Regions from separate parts of the Paenibacillus sp. FSL R7-0272 genome, predicted to be linked through region 2. Evidence: riboswitches for the same ligand, from Rfam matches in the RefSeq annotation. Region 2 holds a riboswitch; each other region holds the start of a gene.

Region 1 (3,281 bases), 2.2 Mb from region 2:
CTGATCACCCGGAATGCCCTCTGCTACAGGCTGAGCCGGGTGGGCATTGCGGCCAAACTTTTTCCCGCCAAGGAACAGATCGTATCCTCCTTTGCGGTACACGATACCGATATCCTCCAGCACTGCCCCGTAACAAGCCATACCGCAGCCGTTTAACGCTACGCTCGTTTCCTTCGGAGCAGACAATCCACCGATCACGTCCTGCAAATGGTTAGCCATCGGCACCGCGTCGTCCTTCTCCAGATTGCAGAAGTCACAAGCTTTGACTTTGATCACATCCCCAATCGGCACCACGATAAAGTTTGCTGCGCGCAGCTCATCTACCAACGCATCCGGTTCAAACGTCGGCACTCTCAGAATAATCTGGTGCTCTGGCGTATACTCGAGTTCACCATCCTCGCTTGCGCACTGCGCCAGCAGGGCCATCTGAGCAGCGGTGAACTTTTTGTTGCCCACGCCGGGCGACACGCCGATCTCAAAGAGCGGCGCCTTGCGCCCCGGCACGGGCACAGCAGCGGCTGCGCCAAGCACCGCTACGCTGCTCGCGCCCTGCGAGGCTGCCGGGCCTGACGCCGATGCGTCCAGCCAGCGGCTTGCCGCTTCGCCTGCGAGCGCACCGCCTGCCGCGAGCCGCGTCAGCGCCTCGGCGGCGAGCTCGGCTGCGCCGGCACGTGGCGCCACAGCGGCAGCGCGCGGTGCGGCCTCTGCCGCCGCGGACGCGGGCCGCTCTGCGGCAAGCACGGCGGTGCCAGCACCGCTCGCCGGGCTTGCCGCAGGCGGGGTCGCCGCCCATGCGCTTGCGGGCGGCTGCCCTTGCGGAGCCGTGCCCGCTCCGGCGCTGGCGCCGCGCAGGGCTGGCTCCGCCGTTGGCACGGCCTGCGCATCGCGGGCCGTGCCATTGCCCGCTGCCTCGCCGGAGGCGGCAGCGCGGGCTTCTTGCGCGCCGAGCGACCATGGCTCGGCTTCGGTGCGTAGCCGCTCATGTGGCCTGAGCGGCTGTTCCGCGGAGTTCAGCGTATACTTCCGCTGATATCCGCGCGGCGTGACCATGAGCCCTTCGTACATCATGGTCGAGGAATTGCCGATGATCACGGTGGTTAACATACCGATATCGTGATTCAGCATATCTTCCAGCGTCGTCATGACCACGTCCTGGCGCTCCCGATATGCACTTTTGACCAAGCCAACCGGTGTCTTTGGATCACGGTAACGTAGCAACATCTCTTGCGTTTCTACAATCTGGCGTGTCCGGCGTCCACTGCGGGGATTATACAGAGCAATAACAAAATCAGCGGAAGCCGCTGCCTCAACCCGGCGAATAATCGTTTCCCATGGTGTCAGATGATCGCTGAGACTGATCGTGCAAGCATCGTGCATGACAGGCGCACCAAGCAAGGACGCACACGATTGAATAGCCGACACGCCAGGAATAACCTCGACAGCTACGCCAGTATCCGGCTTCCAGCCTTGCTCGATCAGCACCTCATATACAAGTCCCGCCATACCGTATACCCCGGCATCCCCACTGGAGATTACGGCAACGATGTGGCCCGCTTCCGCTTGTCTTACTGCTTCCTGTGCCCGGCTGACTTCCTCCGTCATGCCTGTACGCACAATGGCTTGTCCATTCAACAAAGGCCTGATCAGATCCACATAGGTGTTATATCCAATGATGACCTCGCTTTCCTGCAATGCATCCAGTGCCCGTTTCGTTATGTGCTCCATCGCACCTGGACCGAAACCGATGATCAGCAGCTTGCCTTGCTTTTGCATCCCTTTTCCCCCTCACTCCACTTGTCACGCGATTAATGCCCAAACCTTGTTTATCCAAAAATTCCCCGATACAGATGTGGCTCTTTTGCTTATAGCCCTGTAACACAACATTTCTTCTACTTAACTCGGCAACTTCGTTCCTGTCCGAAAAAACAAAAAAATCCCATCCTAATCACGGATGAGATACGCATGTACTTACACTCAGGAAACCTGGCCTGTAATATTCCATAATAAGGAATTACAAGCAGCCAGAATAGCCCATATAGAGCCTCACAGGACAAACCACGGTTTGTCCCTTTCCCGAACTTATCGTACACCACTCCTTTCCGCGAAGGGTTTGGTGACACAGGCAAGGTAGGTCTCCTGGCTCTGGATCATTAGCGTTCTTTCCTGTCTTCCCCGGTATACCGAGTGACTTTCATGGAAAACGCTTCACCATTACAGTGGCGGGACCGCTCGGGACTTGCACCCGATTCCCTGTTACCTCTTGCTTTATGCAAGAGCACCTTGCTGTTTTCATATTGTCTTCATCATACCATCGGTCAGGAAATAATGTCCACGCTTCTCAAGATTGTCCTAAACATTAATTTTGGATAAAAATGAAAAAAAGGTCCCGATCCGATAACGGATCAGAACCTTGATATATCCATCCATATAACTGATGTGATTCCTTCTAAACTTAATACCTCTGTATACGAATTGCGTCTGCTATTCTTCATACAGCTACTCTTGCCCTGTGAATGCTCTCTTTATTAATCTTCCCGGACACCCACCGGATTCGCGGCAAAATAACGTCCCAGTTCAACGATGAGCGCTCCCATCTTCTCTTCGTCCGGTACAACCAGCGCTTCAATGCCTTCCTCACGCATGGCATTGGCCGTAACTTTACCAACAGACGCCGGGACTACCCCTTCTTTGAAGGCTGTCAGCATCTGCTCCAGCTTACCTTGAGATGTCGCATATTCCGTCAAAAACCGCACCTGCGGCCCACTTGTAAAGGCCACTGCATCTAACTTATGCTGAATTACTTCGTTCAGCAGTTGCTCCAGCTCTGCCTCTTCCGGCGGTACGTGACGATACGGCAATACCTGCCGCACAACAGCTTCTTGTTCTTCTAACCAGCGAACCAGCTTGGGAGCCGTTTCTCCATGCAGCTGTAACATCACCTTTTTGCCTGTAAGATCATGCGAGCCAAATTCACGAATCAGTCCGTCTGTACTGCCGTCATCATCTCGTACCAGAGGTGTTAGTTTCAGCTTTTTTAACGCATTTACCGTTTTGTACCCTCGAGCAGCAATACACGATTCAGCCAAGACATTCCGAAGTTGTCCGGCTACATCCATGTCCTCAGCCATGTCGAACAAAGCATCCAGTCCCATGCCCGTCGTAAACACTGCCCAATCCGGCGGATCAGAAATCCAGGAAACCAGTCCATCCCGAATGTTACGATCATCCAGAAACACCGTGCCTTGTGCAGGACGCACAAGCGGGATTCCGCCCATTTTCTC
Region 2 (3,281 bases):
GGGATGCGAGACTACACCCCAGCCCGAATAGCGGTTTTCCCGAGTCGGCAGTCGCTGGAGCACTAGGCATTCGGCTGGGCGGGCATAACGTGTATCACGGCGTTGCTTCATTTCGAGCTTATATGGGCGAGGCTACGCGGCCGATGGAGTCGGAAGATATCGTGCGAACGACGCGGCTGATGTTTTGGTCGGCGGGAGCTTTTGTGGGCCTTTGTTTCTTGGCAACCTTGGGTGTGTGGTTAGCAGGAGGTGCGCTATTGTGGTAATTAAAGAATTAGAACAGCTTGGATCTAAACAGTCTCCGTACAAGCGTAGCATCGTATTGATCCGTCATGGAACAACCCAGTGGAATGTGGAAAAAAAGTATCTGGGGCATACCGACATGGGGCTGTTGCCTGATGCACAAGAAGAGCTGGCTCAGCTACGCGAGCAGTGTCGCGAGCTTACTTGGGATGCGGTGTATTGCAGTGACCTGCTTCGTTGTCGCCAGACGCTGGCACACATCGCACCGCAGGTTGCTGGACAGGCGAAGTTTGATTCGCGCCTGCGCGAGAATGATTTCGGACAATGGGAAGGCCTGAATTACGAGCAATTGAAGGATAATCTCTTGTACCGGGACTGGATTGATGATCCACATAAGGTAACCCCGCCTGAAGGAGAAGCGTGGCAGACTTTTGCGGAACGAGTGGATTCTTTTCTGTACGAACAGATCTGGTCGGAGCATTCACACGAAAATTCACACAAGACACTTATTGTGACGCATGGCGGTGTCATCCGTTATATGATGTCCCGGCTCATCCATGGCGTCGGGTTTTGGGATACACATGTCATCCCTGGACAGGCTATTCAGGTTGATCTTGAAAAGCAAGGGGATCACTGGCTTGGCAGACGAATGGATTTTCCGTACATCGGGTTGTAAGGTGTTGCAATATACCCTATAATCACAACAGAAGTGTGACTCGGACGGACATATTGGGTATGATGGGCTGAGACGCCTGAACTGACGTGATTCGTGCGAAGAGCACTGCGACTATGTTTGACCTGAATTAACCATCTTTAGCGACCAAGGGTCCCGCGTGCCAATCCGTTGTTCATGAAGAACAAGGACAAGTTATCATGCGCACAAGGGTAAAATGGGGAAGCTGGTGCAAATCCGGCACGGTCCCGCCACTGTGAAACAGGAGCCATCCTGTAAGTCAGATTACCAGCCCTGGACGTACAAGCCGGTGTTCCTTCGAGGAAAGGACAACGTTTCGGGCCATTCTGTGCGCATGGACAGCTAGCCGCTGTTACATGTACAGATTGCCGTATGCGAGACGTCATCCCTGATCCTTGTTTAAGGATAAGGGATTTTTCTTGTTGTACACGATGTAGTGGAGTCATCATATACACGTTTAACGGAGAGTGCAGAACCAATTTGGAGAAACGAAGTGTTCGCATTTATCACCGGATTTTCCCCTTTGAAAAGGAATCAAAAAAATCTGGGGATAACAGCGATCGGAAAATGGTACTGCAATCGGAGTGGCCTCGTGTATATAACAAAAGCAACAACAATAGTACAGATAGAGAAGGGGAGTTTAAATCAATGATTAAGAACTGGAAAGCACTCACATCACTGTTGAGCGCAGCAATGCTGGCACTGGCGCTGGCTGGATGCGGTAATACCGCAACAAAAGAAGGTGCGGGCAGCTCACAGCAACCTGCACAGGAACAGTCTCAGGAACAAACACAAACGGATCTGAAAACTCAATACCCACTGACCGTTACAGATGCAACGGGTGAGTCTTTCACTTTTGAAAAAGCACCAACCAAAATCGTCTCGGTATCTCCAGCTGAAACGGAGTCGCTGTTTGCCCTCGGACTGGATAATGAGATTATTGGCGTATCCGACTATGACGATTACCCGGAAGCGGCAAAAACCAAAACGAAAATGGGCGGTGTCACCAAGCCAAACGAGGAGTCCATTATTGCAGCAGATGCGGACATCGTGTTCACTGGCATTTCTATGAGTGAGGATGCGGTGAAGAAGCTGCGTGAACTGGGCATTACCATTTTCAAAACGGATCCTAAATCTATCGACGATGTAATAAACAATATCGAAACCTTCGGTAAAATCACCGATCATCAAGAGCAAGCTCAGAAGCTTGTCACGCAGATGAAGAAAGATGTAACAGATGTAACGGAAGCGGTAAAAGCCGTAAAACCGGAAGAGAAGAAAAAAGTATACATCGAGTTCTCCCCAGGCTGGACGGTTGGTAAAGGTGAGTTCATGGACGAACTGATCAACGTAGCCGGGGCTACCAATATTGCTGCCGACAAAGAGAGTTGGTACCAAATTAACGAGGAAAATGTCATTGCCTCTAACCCGGATGTTATCTTGTACGCCAATGACGTAGTTGAGGACAACAAGACGCTGGATCAGATCATCAAGGCACGTAGCGGCTGGGATCAAATTACGGCGGTGAAAAACAATGCTGTGATTGGGCTCGATGCTAACTTGCTGAGCCGTCCAGGACCGCGCGTAACTCAAGGGTTGAAAGATGTTGCCAAAGCGATCTATCCTGACCTGTTCAAATGAGCAGAAAGCTGATCCTGTTCGGAACGATGGGCATGGCGCTGCTGGTGCTTACCGTGCTCGTCTGCACGGGCATCGGTTCAGTGGCGTTGCCCATCCGGGACATCGCTGGTATTCTCGTTCACAAATTGCCATGGGTGGGCGACTGGATTACACCTGATTGGAACAAGGCCGCCGAACAAATCATATGGAAGGTGCGTTTCCCGCGTGTCTTGCTTGCGATGCTCGTAGGTGCTTCGTTAGCGATTGCAGGTGCAGGATTTCAAGGTGTGTTGCGTAATCCGCTTGCTGATCCATTCACACTGGGGGTTTCCTCTGGTGCTTCGGTGGGGGCGGCGTTCCTGATATTCTTTGGTTTGCAGTACGCTATCATTGGTATTTGGACATTGCCGCTGGTTGCTTTTTTGACCGGGGTAATCACGTTATGGTTCGTGCTGTCGCTGGCTCGTGAAGGACGTAAAATACCAACGCATAGCCTCATTCTGGCAGGTGTGGTCATGCAAAGTTTCTTGGGGGCGGTCGTTTCCTTCCTATCGACCATGTCGAAGCAGACAATCAATGAAATTATATACTGGACGATGGGAAGTCTGGCACTGCGCGGGTGGTCGTATACGACCATCCTTTTCCCGTATTTTCTGCTTGGACTGATTTTTCTATGGAGCCGGGCACGTTCGCTGAATGTCTTGGCACTGGGTGAACGTCAGGC
Region 3 (3,281 bases), 1.3 Mb from region 2:
GCCGCATCAGCAACGTATCCACCAACCCTCGCAGAAAACCTGCGACGACACCAACCGCTACGCCTAAGCCGAAAACAATACCGATCATCATAAACGTGAGCAACAGAGAGGTGCGTGCTCCATATAAAAGTCGGGACAGGACACATCGCCCAAGCTGATCCGTACCGAGTGGATATTCGGGGCTGGATGGCTGCAACACTTTGGCAAAATTCGTAGCAAGTGGATCGTGAGGCGCCAGAAGCGGCGCAATCAGAGCCAGAACGATCCAGCCTGTTGTCAGGGATAGCAAGAAAATAAATAGACGACGTTGTGTCAGATATTCTCGAATCTTCATCACCATCTACACATCCACATCCAGTTGAATGCGCGGATCGCGAAGATGTGTCCAGAGATCCACGATCAGATTCAGGGTGACATAGATGACTGCCATCCAGATTACATAACCCTGTATCAGGGGGTAATCGCGGGTGAAAATGGCATCCACCGCCATCTGTCCTACTCCCGGCCATACGAATAAACTCTCCACAATTGCTGCTCCGCCAAGTAGTGCTCCTGTTGTCATGCCTAGCAAGGTCACAATTGGCAACAGTGAATTGGGCAAAATATGTCGCCAAATAATCATTGATTCCTTCATACCTCTTGCTCTTGCACCCACTACGTAATTCTGGCTTGTCTCCTCCAGCATGACTGCACGAATCTGCCGGCTATATTGGGCGATCAATGGAATCGCGAGTGTCGCAGCAGGCAGGATCAGGCTGTTCCAGCCGGAACTACCCATGACCGGCAGCAGCTTCAGCTGCACACCAAATACCAGCATCAGCAACATCCCCAGCCAGAAGCTCGGCATGGATAGACCGGCAAACGAAAACAGGCGAATCACATAATCCAGCCATTGATTCCGGCGTACAGCCGAAAGAACTCCGAGCGGAAAGGAAATCAAAATCACCAGAAACATTGCGCTCCCGGTTAACTTGAGCGTTGCTGGAAGGCGGGCCATTAACACATCCAGCACCGGACGGTCATATTTATACGACGTACCAAAGTCTCCAGTAACTACTTGTCCCAGCCATGTGCCATACCGAACCAGAAATGGCTTGTCCAGCCCAAGCTCTGACCTCACCTGTCTGACTAGTTCATCCGAAGGTGTGACTCCGGTAGACATCAGCATCAGTCTGGCGGGATCTCCAGGAGACAGATACGTTAATAGAAATGTCAGGAAGGTGATTCCAAACAGAACGGCGACCAGTTGTAATAACCGTTTAACGATATATCTGCCCAATAATAAAACGCCCTTCCCGGTTTAATGCGCGTGTACGCCTTCATTCTCATTCCATTCAATACAAGCCAATTCAATTCAAGCCAATTCAAGCCAAAAAAGCGCCCTTTTCCGTTTCACGGGATAAGGACGCCTTAAATAAACAGATTTTCAGAAAAAAATCATGCTCTTTAAACACCTTCCTATCTCCCGTAGGGTACTGCTGTGTTTGTCCAACCTGGCAGGTCTCCTGGCTCCAGTATCATTGCCATAACAGCTCCTTCCCGGTCTTCGTAAGACCAGTGGATATGCTGCCTGACTCCTCTGTTACAGTGGCGGGACCGCGCCGGCATCACACCGGACTTCCCTTTTAAGCTTCTACCCCAGCGGGTAGAGCACCAAGTTCCACGTATTCAATTCACTAAAAGTTGGTATCTGTTACACTTCTGTATCAGTATAGCGGCATACGGAATAATGTTCAAAACTTTTCTTTCAAAATTTAAAATCATGAATGCGGCTAATCTCGCACTCGCGAGCCCTTGGGCGACACCCCCGTCACACGTTTGAACATTTTGGAAAAAAGCAGCGGGTCGGTGTATCCAACGGAGTGGGCTACTTCACTCACAGACAGCATCGGGTTACGAAGCAACTCCGCTGCACGATTCATGCGATACTCCAGGAAAAAGGCTTGCAGCGACTTGCCATATCGCTCTTTGAACAACCCCGATAAATACGTTCGATCCAGCCCGACCGCCTGTGCGATATCCAGAATAGAAGTACGCTGGCTATACCGGTTCTCCATAAATTGCACAGCCTGCCGAATATAAGTCTCTTTCGTCGAAAGGAGCGGATTTTCTTCTTCTTTGATCGGTGAGGATGCGATTAATGCCGCCATAAGTCGGTATAACAGGCTTTGATGTAACACATCCCCTCCTGCAACGGAGCTCGTTCCGGCCTGAAGCATCTCGTCATACAGCGTTGCCATCATACTCTTATCATGAGCAGTAAATACCGGGTGCTCCTCGCTTAACTGCGCACGTTGCATAAAAGCCTTCGCCTGTACACCTCTGAAGCCAAACCATGAATATGTCCAAGGCTCCTCAGCATCGGCCTCATAATGAATGACCGTGTCGGGTAAAATGAGAAATCCTTGGCCCTCGCCCAGAGGATATTCCCGATCTCCCATATATACCGTACCATAACCCTCATGTACGTAATGCACGATATAGGAATCACGTACCCCCGGCCCCCAATAGTGGGCAGGATCACATGCCTCCCATCCATAAAATAACAAGACCAGTTCCATCTGCGTCCAGCCGGCAGAGACCACATTCATTTCCACTTTCCGACTCATGTTTCCCTCCTTTCGACGATGAGGTTAAAGATATCTTAATGTGAGCTCACATATTCCCTTACCAGTACACATAACAAATTATAACAGGTAGAAGAGAGGAAATCTTGCTGAAAACGAAAACAAAAATGGGATTATGCCATATTTGAGAGGGTTTGAGCCATAGTGATATGAGCCTGTTCGGCCTATAGTTGGGGTACAACATTTTTCGGGAAGGATGAAGTTGAAATGAACAAAATTACATTTCTCGGTGCAGGCAGCACCGTTTTTGTCAAAAATGTATTGGGTGATGTGATGATGACGGAGGCCTTGCAGGACTTTGAACTGGCCTTGTTTGATATTGATGCTGAACGTCTAAGTGACTCGGAGCGTTTGTTAAAAAGTTTGGCACATTCGCTAGGAAGCCGCTGTTCCGTTAAAACATACCATGATCGCAAGGAAGCACTCCGCGGAGCTAAATATGTCATCAATGCCATTCAGGTAGGCGGATATGACCCGTGTACGATTACCGATTTTGAGATTCCGAAGAAATACGGCCTGCGTCAAACGATTGCCGATACGCTCGGCATTGGCGGAATCTTCCGTAACTTGCGTACCATTCCGGTGATGCTGGACTTCGCCAAGGATATGCAGGAAGTATGCCCGGATGCCTGGTTCCTGAACTACACGAACCCG

Evidence for each region. Region 2 has a riboswitch for cobalamin ahead of MKY23_RS06995 (ABC transporter substrate-binding protein). Riboswitches for the same ligand answer to the same signal wherever they lie in the genome.
Region 1: linked by a shared signal. The riboswitch ahead of cobJ (precorrin-3B C(17)-methyltransferase) and the one ahead of MKY23_RS06995 (ABC transporter substrate-binding protein) in region 2 are both predicted to bind cobalamin.
Region 3: linked by a shared signal. The riboswitch ahead of nikB (nickel ABC transporter permease) and the one ahead of MKY23_RS06995 (ABC transporter substrate-binding protein) in region 2 are both predicted to bind cobalamin.

What each region holds. Positions count from the first base shown of each region.
Region 1 is NZ_CP150221.1:5,982,392-5,985,672, forward strand. It holds gene cobJ (precorrin-3B C(17)-methyltransferase) at 1-1,773, opposite strand, end outside; cobalamin riboswitch at 2,109-2,298, opposite strand; gene MKY23_RS26235 (uroporphyrinogen-III synthase) at 2,526-3,281, opposite strand, start outside.
Region 2 is NZ_CP150221.1:1,615,349-1,618,629, forward strand. It holds gene cbiB (adenosylcobinamide-phosphate synthase CbiB) at 1-266, shown strand, start outside; gene MKY23_RS06990 (histidine phosphatase family protein) at 260-919, shown strand; cobalamin riboswitch at 1,093-1,228, shown strand; gene MKY23_RS06995 (ABC transporter substrate-binding protein) at 1,586-2,578, shown strand; gene MKY23_RS07000 (iron ABC transporter permease) at 2,575-3,281, shown strand, end outside.
Region 3 is NZ_CP150221.1:277,886-281,166, reverse strand. It holds gene nikC (nickel transporter permease) at 1-334, opposite strand, end outside; gene nikB (nickel ABC transporter permease) at 341-1,279, opposite strand; cobalamin riboswitch at 1,478-1,673, opposite strand; gene MKY23_RS01260 (AraC family transcriptional regulator) at 1,773-2,609, opposite strand; gene MKY23_RS01255 (alpha-glucosidase/alpha-galactosidase) at 2,835-3,281, shown strand, end outside.